Regions from separate parts of the Peribacillus sp. ACCC06369 genome, predicted to be linked through region 1. Evidence: riboswitches for the same ligand, from Rfam matches in the RefSeq annotation. Region 1 holds a riboswitch; the other holds the start of a gene.
The links. Region 1 has a riboswitch for cobalamin ahead of metE (5-methyltetrahydropteroyltriglutamate--homocysteine S-methyltransferase). Riboswitches for the same ligand answer to the same signal wherever they lie in the genome.

Region 1 (5,881 bases):
GTAAGTTCTTTTACCAAGCCTACCTCCCGGAAAACACGCAGGTTATTATAAACTGTCGCCACGCTCATATTTGGAAACTTGCCTTCCAGCGCTTTATATATATCATCCGCGGTAGGGTGGGACATGGAGCTTATCAAATACTCAAGTATCGCATGGCGTTGAGGAGTTATTCTTACACCGGTATCTTTTAGGGAATCCAATGCTTCTTTTAACTGAACTTCAGACACCGTCATCCACCTCGTTTTCTCATTAAGTATGAATTCTTAAATTGTAATATTTATAATTAGTGTACCTTTTATTCGTTGAATTTGTCAATAATTCGATGGTTTTACCATTCTTTTTTATTTTATTCATCACCGCTTTGAATCTTTCCCATTTTCGTATTGTATTTTAGTATCCCCTCGATAAGTCGATTACGTTGATGAAGTCTTTTCCAGCTTTCAGGTATTCACGCATGTTTTTTTCGAATATAGCAAAGGTTCTTGGTAAATATTCTCCGCTTTTACTTGAAAGATGCGGTGTGACCGTAACGTTTTCCATCTTCCAAAATGGATGCCCTTTTCCTAAAGGTTCCGGATCAAATACATCCAAGATGGCATGAGCCAATTCCCCTGCTTCCAATGCTTCGATCAACACTTCATCGTTAATAAGATCACCGCGGCCAATATTCACGAATACGGAGGTTTCTTTCATTGCTTTAAAGTGTTCTTTTTGCAGAAGGCCCTTGGTTTCATCAGTACTTGGCAGGACGGATACGATGTAATCGGCTTCCGGTACGGCTTCCAATATATTATCCAGTGTATAAAGGCGATCGATGGAATCCACTGGCTTCCCGCTGCGGTTCACCCCCATAGTCGTCATCCTAAAGGCTTTCCCCAAACGGGCCACTTCTCCTCCAATTGCACCGGCACCAAGAACGAGCATCGTTTTGCCATTCAATTCCCCTACTTCAATCTTTCTATGCCACAGTTCTTCCCTTTCATTCTTCATAAGCAGTTTCAGTTTCTTTTCATATTGTAAAAGCATCCCTATCGTATACTCGGCCATTGGGATTTTATGAATGCCTCTTGCGTTCGTCACCAAAATGCCGCGTTCCTCAATGGCTTTAAAAGGCATTAATTCCAATCCTGCACTCATGACCATTATCCATTTTAAGTTCGCCGCTTTCCCAATGATTTCTTCATTTAAATCCTCACCGTATGTAATCAAGATTTCCGCTTCATTAAGTGGCTCATCCGTCCATCCTTCTTGATAAATGAAGTTCAAATCAGGAAATGCGTCCATCATCTTCGTTTGGATGCTTTCATTCGGAATGATTGTTGAAAGTATTAACATGTTTATCTCTCCCTTTTAATTAACATAAAAAAACACGGGCTCTGTGTGTCCCGTGCAACTTTCTCTGAGGAGGTATTCCCTTAATAAAGCATATTCAGGTGTCCCCTTTTTGAGTTGGACAAAAGCCTTAGCCTTAATAAAAAAGGCTTTGTTTTAATGAATTTGGGTTTAATGCATGTAATTCAGGCAATATGAAATTTCCATCCCTTCTGATCAGCACATCGTCAAAGTAGATGTCACCACCGCCATATTCAGGACGCTGGATCAAGACCATATCCCAGTGTATAGATGAACGGTTTCCATTATCCGCTTCTCCATAGGCAAGTCCCAGAGCCAAGTGCAGACTCCCGCTTATTTTCTCATCGAACAATGTATCGTCCATAGGTTCCAATATGTATGGATTGATTCCAATTGCGAACTCCCCGATAAAACGGGACCCTTCATCGATATCCAGAATCCGGTTCATTTTGGCAGGTTGATTGGAAATGGCTTTAATGATTTTCCCCTTTTCAATGTTTAATTCCATGTCACTAAAGGTGATTCCTTCATAGGTTGTGGGTGCGTTGAAGGATATCCTTCCATTGACGCTTTCTTTTATGGGTGCCGTAAACACTTCCCCATCAGGTAAATTCTTTTTGCCGGCACATATGATGGCCGGCATACCTTTGATGGAAAAAGTCAGATCTGTCCCCGGTGAAACGATCCTGACTTTGTCAGTCCGTTCCATCAATTGCTTTAACGGTTTAAATGCCGCCTCCATTTTCCCGTAATCCATAGTGCATACTTTGAAAAGGAAGTCTTGGTACCTGTCGAAGTTCATGCCGGCTTTTTGCGCTGATGCGTTGGTGGGATATTTAAGTAAGACCCACCGTCGGTTGTTTACATAGAAAAGAGTGGGAGAATTCATAGCTTCCCCTTGAATACGTTGCCTCTCGATGGGAACATCAGTCATTTCCACGTCGTTTTCTTCACTGGTGATGATGATGACCGCATCGATATCCGTATACTTCTTCAAAGCCCATTGCGACGATGTATCAAGTTGTTCCTTCACATTCCCTTGTAACAGATGTCGGCTAATCTCATCGTCTTCGAGTTCTATATATGGATAAGCACCCACCCTGTATATTTCATCAATCAGCTCTTTCAACAATGGTTTCGTGTTGATATGGCCCCGGATGAGGATTCTCTCTTTTGGCTGTAATTGTATCGAATGATGAATCAGCCTGGCCGCAAGCTTCGTTATTCGTTCATCCTTCATCTGCCTGTCCCTTATTTTTCTAGGTCTCGAAGAGTTTCAAGCGCTTCTTCGACGTGGCCTTTGACTTTTACTTTACGCCATTCCTTGACTATTTTACCTGCCTTATCAATCAGGAAAGTTGAACGTTCAATGCCCATATATTCCTTGCCGAAATTCTTTTTCAATTGCCACACATCAAATGATTCAGCCGCTTCATGGTTTTCGTCAGCTAGCAGCAGAAAAGGCAATCCATGTTTTTCGATGAATTTTTCATGACGTGCCGCCGGATCTGGGCTTATACCAATAATGACAGCGTTCAATTCCTCGAATTGTTCATTGTGGTCCCGGAAATCACAGGCCTCCGTCGTGCATCCTGGCGTCATGTCTTTTGGATAAAAATATAAAACGATGTATTTCCCTTTAAAATCCGATAGGGAAACCATTTCACCATTGTTTGCAGGGAGTTGAAAATCAGGTGCTTTTTCTCCAATTTTAACAGTCATATTGAATCCTCCATTTCCTTCATTATGGTAAGAGTACCCAATAATCGAAAGAAACACAACTTTCATTTATCCTTCCTATCTTTATGCTCCAGATCGATCACCGTCCGAATCACGAACGCTGCCGGGAGTGTGTACCCGATGAAAGCCTGAATGGTAGCTATCATCCTGCCCATTCCAATTGGGGCTATATCTCCATACCCTACAGAAAACATGGTCATCGCGCTAAAATAAAAAGAAGTCTTCAACTGTTCATAGAATGTGCCATCCAATCGATTGCCCATATCAAGAATCACCGAATGATTCTGAAGCTCGTATAATAAATAAATCAGTGCAAATCCAACTAATATCGTCGCATATAAATTGCCAAGCCACAGCATATCCTCCAGAGAAAACTTCTTTCCTCCCGACTCAACAAGAAATAACGTCCGAATGCTCATCACCATGCAAAAAATGATTCCTGCAATCAAGATGTAGAAAGTCATCCCCTACGCCCCATTTCAAAACGCCACTTCCTTTATACATACTCCCTGTCCTAACAATATATTCTTTTTTAGGAACAGACTTCAGCCTTATCACTCACACACCCTAAAGGCATTTGTCAAAATGTCGGGAACGTTTCCCGATTTTTTTCATGTTGACCCTTTTGGTCGGATATGTTAAGATTATCTAAATTTTTATAATAGTTTTTATTTTATAAATATTTGGTACCTGCAATCAGTTTATCAGCAGGTTTAGTGAAATTTCATATGTGGAAATAGGTTCCTAATTTTCATTAGGATTAAAAGGGAAGCCCGGTTTGATTCCGGCACGGTCCCGCCACTGTAATGGGAATGTTAGCGCCATCCAATATGCCACTGATCTACGGATCGGGAAGGCTCGCTGCTAATGATATTCCCTAAGTCAGGAGACCTGCCTATTTCGACAACACTGTTTTAACCTACGGGAGATAGGGAGGTGTTAGGGACCTTATAATTATAAGGGGCATTCTGCATGTCTCTTTATTTTAAGCATTTCTAACTTTCTCTTATTGACAGTTAGGGGTGCTTTTTTTATTGTTTTTAAACAAATCAAAGGAAAGTAGGAGGATGAGAATTTTGAAAAGCAGTAATTTGGGGTACCCGCGAATCGGGGAAGATCGTGAATGGAAACGTACATTGGAAGCATATTGGTCTGGGAAAATCGATGAACCAAAATTTACGGCACAACTAAAAGCCATCCGTTTAGGCAACTTACAAAAACAAAAAGATCAAGGCATTGATATCATTCCTGTCAACGACTTCACTTTCTATGATCAAATGCTCGATATGTCCGTCATGTTCGGTCTTGTTCCTGAACGTTACTCTGCCTATGAAGGCGGAAGCGTTCCCCTTTCCGTTTATTATTCAATGGCTCGCGGGAACAATGATGAGGTCGCTTCCGAAATGACGAAATGGTTCAATACGAACTATCACTATATCGTCCCTGAATTAAAACTGCCACAGCTGACTTTAACAGAAAATAAACCACTTGTAGCATATCGGGAAGCCAAGGAAAAGCTAGGGATTGAAACGAAGCCCGTGTTAATCGGACCTTATACTTTCATCTCCCTTTCCAAAGGCTTCAAAAAACAAGATATCCCTGGCATAATCCTGCGCCTGCTTCCTCTATATACGCAAATCCTGCAGGAGTTGGAGCAAGAAGGCGTGAAGTGGATTCAAATGGACGAGCCTTCTCTTGTTTCATCCATTTCCAAAGATGATATGCAAACTGTTACTTACCTTTATGAAAAACTGAATGAAGCAGCACCAAACCTAAACATCATGCTGCAAACATACTTTGATGCCGTGGAACACTACCAAGAAGTCATCGAATTACCAGTTCAGGGAATCAGTCTTGATTTTGTACATGATAAAGGAAGGAATCTAAGTAATCTTGAAGCATCCGGCTTCCCGAAGGACAAAGTGCTTGGTGCAGGTGTGATTGATGGAAAAAACATTTGGCTTTCTGATTTATCGAAAAAGATTCAATTGATCGACACTCTAAAGAAAAAAGTAGCCGAAGACCGAATCTGGCTTCAACCCTCTTGTTCCCTGCTTCATGTTCCAGTGACCGTTCGTAATGAAACCGCCGTTTCAAAAGAAGTGAAAGAAACCCTTGCTTTCGCCGATGAGAAACTTGAAGAAATAACACTCTTGGTCAAAGGGAATAATCAGGGCTTTGAAGCAATCGCCGATAAGGTCGATGCTAATAAATTAACGGTTCAGACGTTAGCTAGTTCAAATGCACGGAATCATAAGAGTGTACAATCCAGTGTCGAAAAGGCTAAATCAGAGCATGTTGGACGTCAGCTGCCATTTAAAGAACGTTACCAAAAACAACAGGAATTTTTCAAATTGCCTTTTCTACCTTCAACAACGATCGGTAGTTTTCCCCAGACATTTGAAGTTAAGCAAGCACGCGGGAAATTCAAAAAAGGAGAATGGAGCGCTGCGCAATATGAAACATTCATTAACGAAGAAATCGGCAGGTGGATCGACATTCAAGAAGAAATCGGCTTGGACGTTCTCGTACACGGGGAATTCGAACGGACGGATATGGTTGAATACTTCGGTCATAAGTTAGGCGGATTTGTCTTTCTAGAAAAGGGCTGGGTACAATCCTATGGGTCTCGCTGCGTAAAACCACCAGTCATTTATGGCGACATCCATTTCATCGAACCGATGACAGTCAGGGAAAGTGTATACGCACAATCACTTACGAAGAAGACCGTAAAGGGAATGCTTACAGGTCCTGTCACGATTTTGAACTGGTCATTTGTCCGTGATGA
Region 2 (5,881 bases), 280 kb from region 1:
TGTCAGGTAAAACACAATGAATATAACGAATACGACAAGCACTAGCATAAAAAGGATAGGCAGGAACTGAGTTATATTATCAGACATGTTTATCTCCTTTTTTCCTTCATTATACTTCATGTTCACCCTTGCTATGATACACGGAACTAAGTTTATTTTTAAAAAACTGAAAGGGATATGCGAAAATGCATATCTCCTTTCAGTCAGTTCTGGAATAGCGAGGCGAACTTTTGAAGTCTGGACAAGTCCGATTCTTGATACATTTGTTCTATCTTCAATGTCACCAATAACTGGCTCTTGGCAAATAACATGTCCCGGAAATGATCTACCGCCCCACAAAAATGATTGTAGTTGGTTTCACCAGTTCCGAATACTCCCGTTTTAAGATGAGCAATTGACAGCTGCTCCAGTTCTGTATAAAGTGCTGCTGATTTAGCAGGCAGCTCGCCGTTTCCCCATGTATAGGTACCAACGATCAATGCATCGTAATCCGGTAATGTACGTAAATCAAATTCATTCATTCGATATAGTTCAGATTTAGGTAATAGGGAAGCGATGGCTTCAGCAAGCGCTTTTGTATTGCCTCCGGCAGAATGATAGACAATGGCAACTTTATAGCTCATCGAACCCATTGCTGGCATTTACTTGACTGTATGTCCTAGACTTCTGTTCGAAGAAATCGGTTTTGGTAAGGCCGATGGATTCATCATCGAACGTTTTGATCCATGGCATCGGGTTCTCGCTATATTCTTTATACAAGTTTTCAAGGCCTAGCATGCGTAACCGTTTGTTGGCTATATATTCGATGTATTCATTGAATTCTTCCAAATCGAGATCGGCTTTGGTTTGGATATCTTCAAGCATATATTCAGACCATTCCTTTTCGAGTTCGACGGCTTTTTCAATCGTTGTATAAATGAACTTCGTGTTTTCTTCATTATTTAACTCAGGATATTCATACATCAAGATTTGAACGAGCATTCCAATGAAATCGAAATGGACCATTTCATCGCGATGAATATAGGATATCATCGTAGCCGAACCGGTCATAAGGTTCTGGCGTCCTAAATTATAATAGAAAGCGAAAGCCAAATAGAAATAGATCCCTTCGAGGTTCGTTGAATGGATCAGTGCCTCGAATAAATGCTGGGGGCTTGGATCGTCCACGAACGTTTGATAGGCATCCACGATCGGTTGATTACGCTTTATTACTTCAGGATGTTCTTTAATGCGGTCGAAAAGCTGTTTTTGCTTGCCTACTGGGATCAGGGAAGCAAGGATATAGGAATAAGATTCATTATGGATGGATTCCTGCTGGGCCATATTGGCCAGGATAGCTTTTGCCGCCGGATCTTTGATGTACCGAAGGATTTCTACTAAAGTGGGCGTTTGTAGACTGTCCATTCCAGCAATCATCGTAAGGATATCAAGAAAAGCGTCCTGGATATCTTCGTCCAATTCGCCCCACTGCTTTTTATCCTGAATCATGTTCACGCTCGATGGTTTCCAAAAGTTATTGATGAGCTGAGTATAGGTATCATAGAATTTTTCGTACTGAATATCGTTCCAAAGGAGAAAGCCTGAAGCTTCTCCTTTGAAAACACCTGTCGCTTTAGTTGGATGCGTTGGTTCCAGCATCCGGATCTTTTTGATATGATTTGTCATTCGTGAAAACTCCTTTAAGAGTAGATTACTGGGTTATGGTTGTCGTTAACTTGAACAGCTTTCGCAGGCATTGTCATATTCGGAAGAAGTTGAACGAACATAATATGTTGATTTCAACCCGGATTCCCAAGCGGTTAAATGTATATCCAATAGGACCTTGGCTTTGATTGTGTTGTGTACATACAGATTAAAGCTGATTGCTTGGTCAATATGGCGTTGGCGGGCAGCATTTTGCCTGATGCTTTCCAGTTGATCCAAATTAAATCGGGTCTTTTTATAATATTCATACGTATTTGGCGTCAAGCCTGGTGCGGTCACCTTGAATTTAAAGTTTTTCTTTTCCTCGTAAAATTCAATTTCATACAAAGGATCGATCCCATCCGTGGAATTACCGATCTTGGCGGTCGATGAATTGGGGGCAATGGCCATTAGATATCCATTACGGGTCCCGTGTTCCTGGACGTTTGCTTTTAAATCCATCCATTTTTGATCCGTATAGTCACGCAGTTCGAAATATTCCCCTGTATGCCAATCCGATCCTTCGAAATATGGGTACGTTCCTTTTTCCTTAGCCAATTCATTGGATGCCTTGATCGTTAAGTAAGCGATCTTTTCGTATAATGCATCGGCATATTCAACAGCCTCATCCGATTCCCAATAAATATTCTGTGTGGCAAGTAAATGATGCCATCCAAACGTTCCTAAACCAATTGCCCGGTAACGTTTGTTCGAGATGGATGCTTGCTTGACCGGAAGATTATTCACATCGATTACGTTATCCAGCATCCGGATCTGAATGGGAATCAACCTTTCCAAAACATCGCTGCTCACCGCACGGGGCAAGTTAATGGATGAAAGGTTGCAGACAACGAAATCGCCGCTTTTACGAACAACAACGACATCTCCATCTTCTGTTTCGTATTCATCGGTGATCGTCGAAGGGCTTAAGTTTTGAGCAATCTCGGTGCAAAGGTTAGAACAATAAATCATACCTTTATGTTTATTTGGATTCTTCCGGTTCACTTCATCGCGGTAGAACATATATGGTACGCCTTCTTCTAATTGAGAAATCATGATGCTTTTCATGATGTCCATCGCATTGATCTTTTCAAAGCTATAGTTTGGAAGCGAACCATTTTCTGCGGCCTCGACAGCAAGTGCATAATGATTCCTGAAGCTTCCTTCGCCTTTCTTCTCGTCGTAGAGGTCTTCAAGTGAGAATCCAAGGGTTTGCTTGACGGTATGCGGATCGAAAAGATACCATTCTTTTCTGTCACGTACAGCCTCCATGAATAAATCAGGAATGCATACACCCGTAAAAATATCATGGGCTTTTAATCTGTCATCCCCGTTTTGCGTCTTCAAATCAAGAAAGCTCATGATATCTTTATGCCAGGCATCCAAGTAAATCGCGATGGCACCTTTACGTTGCCCCAGTTGATCGACACTGACAGCTGTCTGGTTGAACAGTCGAATCCAAGGAGTCGTGCCGGAACTATTTCCAGAGAAACCACGGATATCGGAACCAAGCGAGCGGATCTTACCAACGTAAAGACCGACACCGCCGCCGAATTTTGATACTTTTGCGGCATCGTAGTTAGATAGGTAGATACCATCAATGGAATCTTCAATTGCGTCGATAAAGCAAGAGCTTAACTGTCCATGCGTTTTTCCTGCATTGGAGAGTGTAGGTGTCGCAACAGTCATATAAAGGTTGGACATTGCCCAGTAAGCTTCTTTGATAAGTTGCAGGCGGTGCTCCGTTTTTTCCAATCGCATGATTTCCATCGCGATGATCATGAAGCGCTCTTGGGGCAGTTCGTAGACCTTGTCCTTTTTTGGGCGGGCTAGGTAGCGATCGTTTAATAAGTAGATGCCTATGTAAGAAAATAATTTATCCTTTTCCGGGTCGATCACCGAACCCAATTCCTCAATTTCCGCTTTCGTATAAGAAGAGAGCAGTTCTGATTTATAGATGGGGTAACGCTGGCCTTCTGAAAGTTGGGAGAGTTCCGTGATCAGTTCATAGAATGGGCCATAACTCATGCCTTCATAACCTCGATTGGCTTGTGCATCCCTATACATCGCATTCAACAGTTCTGCTGCAGCAACGAACGTCCAATCGGGAGCATCGATATCGACACTTTCCAGAGCGAGCTGAATCAGTTTCTTTGATGCCTGTTCTTCGGTTGAGTCACTTTTGCGATCAAGCCATTTTGTAAAACGCTTCTTGAACTTTTCCATATCGAGACGGCCTTCAAATTCCTTCGATAACATCTCAAGCTGGATGGAATTCGTGTCGGTGTCATTTTCACTTATGGTAGAGTTATATGTTTGAGTCATTAATAATCCTCCTTGTAAACTTCCGCTAAAATAAAAAAAAACCGCCCAATGAATTGAGCGGATCAAACGATAGAATAAAAGAGCCATGAAAAAATAGCCATTATGCTATCGTTTCATCATCTCAATCCCCGAAGAATAAGAAACGTGAAAAATTCAAGGCAGGTCTCCTGACTCATGATCATCCTACTTTGAGTCCTTCCCGTATAGAGAGCTATACAGTGGTTTCTCATTTCGTCACATTTACAGTTGCGGGGACAGTTCCGGGTTCGCACCGGATTCCCTTTTCAGCCATCGCTGGCACCTTGGATTACAAAAAAATCTATATATAGTTATTGGTGTTGTTTATGTAATCAATATCTAGTATTTCTGCTTATATTATCGTAAGCCATATACGATGATAATTCAACTAATATATTTGAGAAAAACCAACCCTTATCTATTGACAAAGAGAAGGTAGAGGGTGAAAGAATGAAAGATTTTATTGGGGAATGGGTAATTCAAGCGCTGAATTTAGGGGATTTTGTGTTAAAATAAAGTGTATAGTAAAGGTGGCTCTCCTTTATTGCGATAAGGGGATTCGCGGAAAAATATTTATGAAAAAGGAGATAAAATCTTGGAAAAAGTATTAGTTTTTGGACATAAAAACCCGGATACAGACACAATCTGTTCAGCAATCGCTTATGCAGATCTGAAAAAGCAGTTAGGTATCAACGCTGAACCAGTTCGTCTGGGTGAAGTGAATGGTGAAACTCAATATGCGTTGGACCACTTCAAATTCGAAGCTCCTCGTCTTGTGGAAAAAGTGGCAGGGGAAGCTGATGGCGTGATCCTGGTCGATCACAATGAACGCCAGCAAAGTGCTGAAGATATTGACCAAGTACGTGTGTTGGAAGTTATCGACCATCACCGCATCGCTAACTTTGAAACAAGCGATCCTTTATATTACCGTGCGGAACCAGTTGGCTGTACGGCAACCATTTTAAATAAAATCTATAAAGAAAACGGCGTTGAAATCCCAAAAGCGATTGCAGGTCTTATGCTGTCTGCCATCATTTCGGATTCTTTATTGTTCAAATCGCCGACCTGCACGGAGCAAGACGTTGCAGCAGCTATGGAACTGGCTGATATTGCGGGAGTCAACGCTGAAACATATGGTTTGGAAATGTTGAAGGCGGGAGCTGACTTGAGCGACAAAACGATTGCCCAGCTTATCACTCTTGATGCAAAAGAATTCTCCATGGGCATGGCTAAAGTGGAGATAGCTCAGGTCAATGCTGTTGATCCGAACGAAGTCCTTGCTAAGCAAGCCGAACTAGAAGCAGCCATTGAATCGGTCATCGCTGTGAAGGAATTGGATTTATTCCTATTCGTAGTAACGGATATCCTGACCAATGATTCTGTTGCCTTGGCTCTTGGTAAAGCAGCCAACGCAGTGGAAAAAGCATATGACGTTTCATTAAACAATAACATCGCCGTCTTAGAGGGCGTTGTATCGCGTAAAAAACAAATCGTGCCGGTCTTAACGGGCGTATTCAGTAAATAATATAGGGAAAGGGGTGCTCATTAAAAACGTGGGCATCCTTTTTCTGTACATGCAAAAAAAGACTCAACCATCCATTTAAAGGTGTTTGAGTCTTTTTTCTTAATTCAAAGTTTCCTTTTCTTTTTCATAGGCGATGACAATCAGTTCTTTATTGGCTTCCTCGCCAAGTTTGCTTTCAAAGCTTTTCAGTTCATTCAATAAATCTGGTGACAGATTTGCTGCCGTATAATCCTGCTCGGATGTCATGCTTTTCGCTCCTTTCAAAAGGAAATATTTCATGTTATCTATTTTGTCGGTTTGAAAAGTTTCTATTCAGCAGAGTTTTACTTC

Region 2: linked by a shared signal. The riboswitch ahead of QUF78_RS06095 (ribonucleoside-diphosphate reductase subunit alpha) and the one ahead of metE (5-methyltetrahydropteroyltriglutamate--homocysteine S-methyltransferase) in region 1 are both predicted to bind cobalamin.

Annotation. Positions count from the first base shown of each region.
Region 1 is NZ_JAUCEN010000002.1:796,766-802,646, reverse strand. Features, by position in the region: gene perR (peroxide-responsive transcriptional repressor PerR) at 1-233, opposite strand, end outside; gene QUF78_RS04660 (D-2-hydroxyacid dehydrogenase) at 391-1,335, opposite strand; gene QUF78_RS04655 (aminopeptidase) at 1,469-2,593, opposite strand; gene bcp (thioredoxin-dependent thiol peroxidase) at 2,605-3,075, opposite strand; gene QUF78_RS04645 (potassium channel family protein) at 3,138-3,557, opposite strand; cobalamin riboswitch at 3,815-4,006, shown strand; gene metE (5-methyltetrahydropteroyltriglutamate--homocysteine S-methyltransferase) at 4,161-5,881, shown strand, end outside.
Region 2 is NZ_JAUCEN010000002.1:1,077,296-1,083,176, forward strand. Features, by position in the region: gene QUF78_RS06080 (hypothetical protein) at 1-87, opposite strand, end outside; gene QUF78_RS06085 (flavodoxin domain-containing protein) at 204-623, opposite strand; gene QUF78_RS06090 (ribonucleotide-diphosphate reductase subunit beta) at 613-1,665, opposite strand; gene QUF78_RS06095 (ribonucleoside-diphosphate reductase subunit alpha) at 1,711-4,008, opposite strand; cobalamin riboswitch at 4,149-4,328, opposite strand; gene QUF78_RS06100 (manganese-dependent inorganic pyrophosphatase) at 4,622-5,551, shown strand; gene QUF78_RS06105 (hypothetical protein) at 5,651-5,797, opposite strand.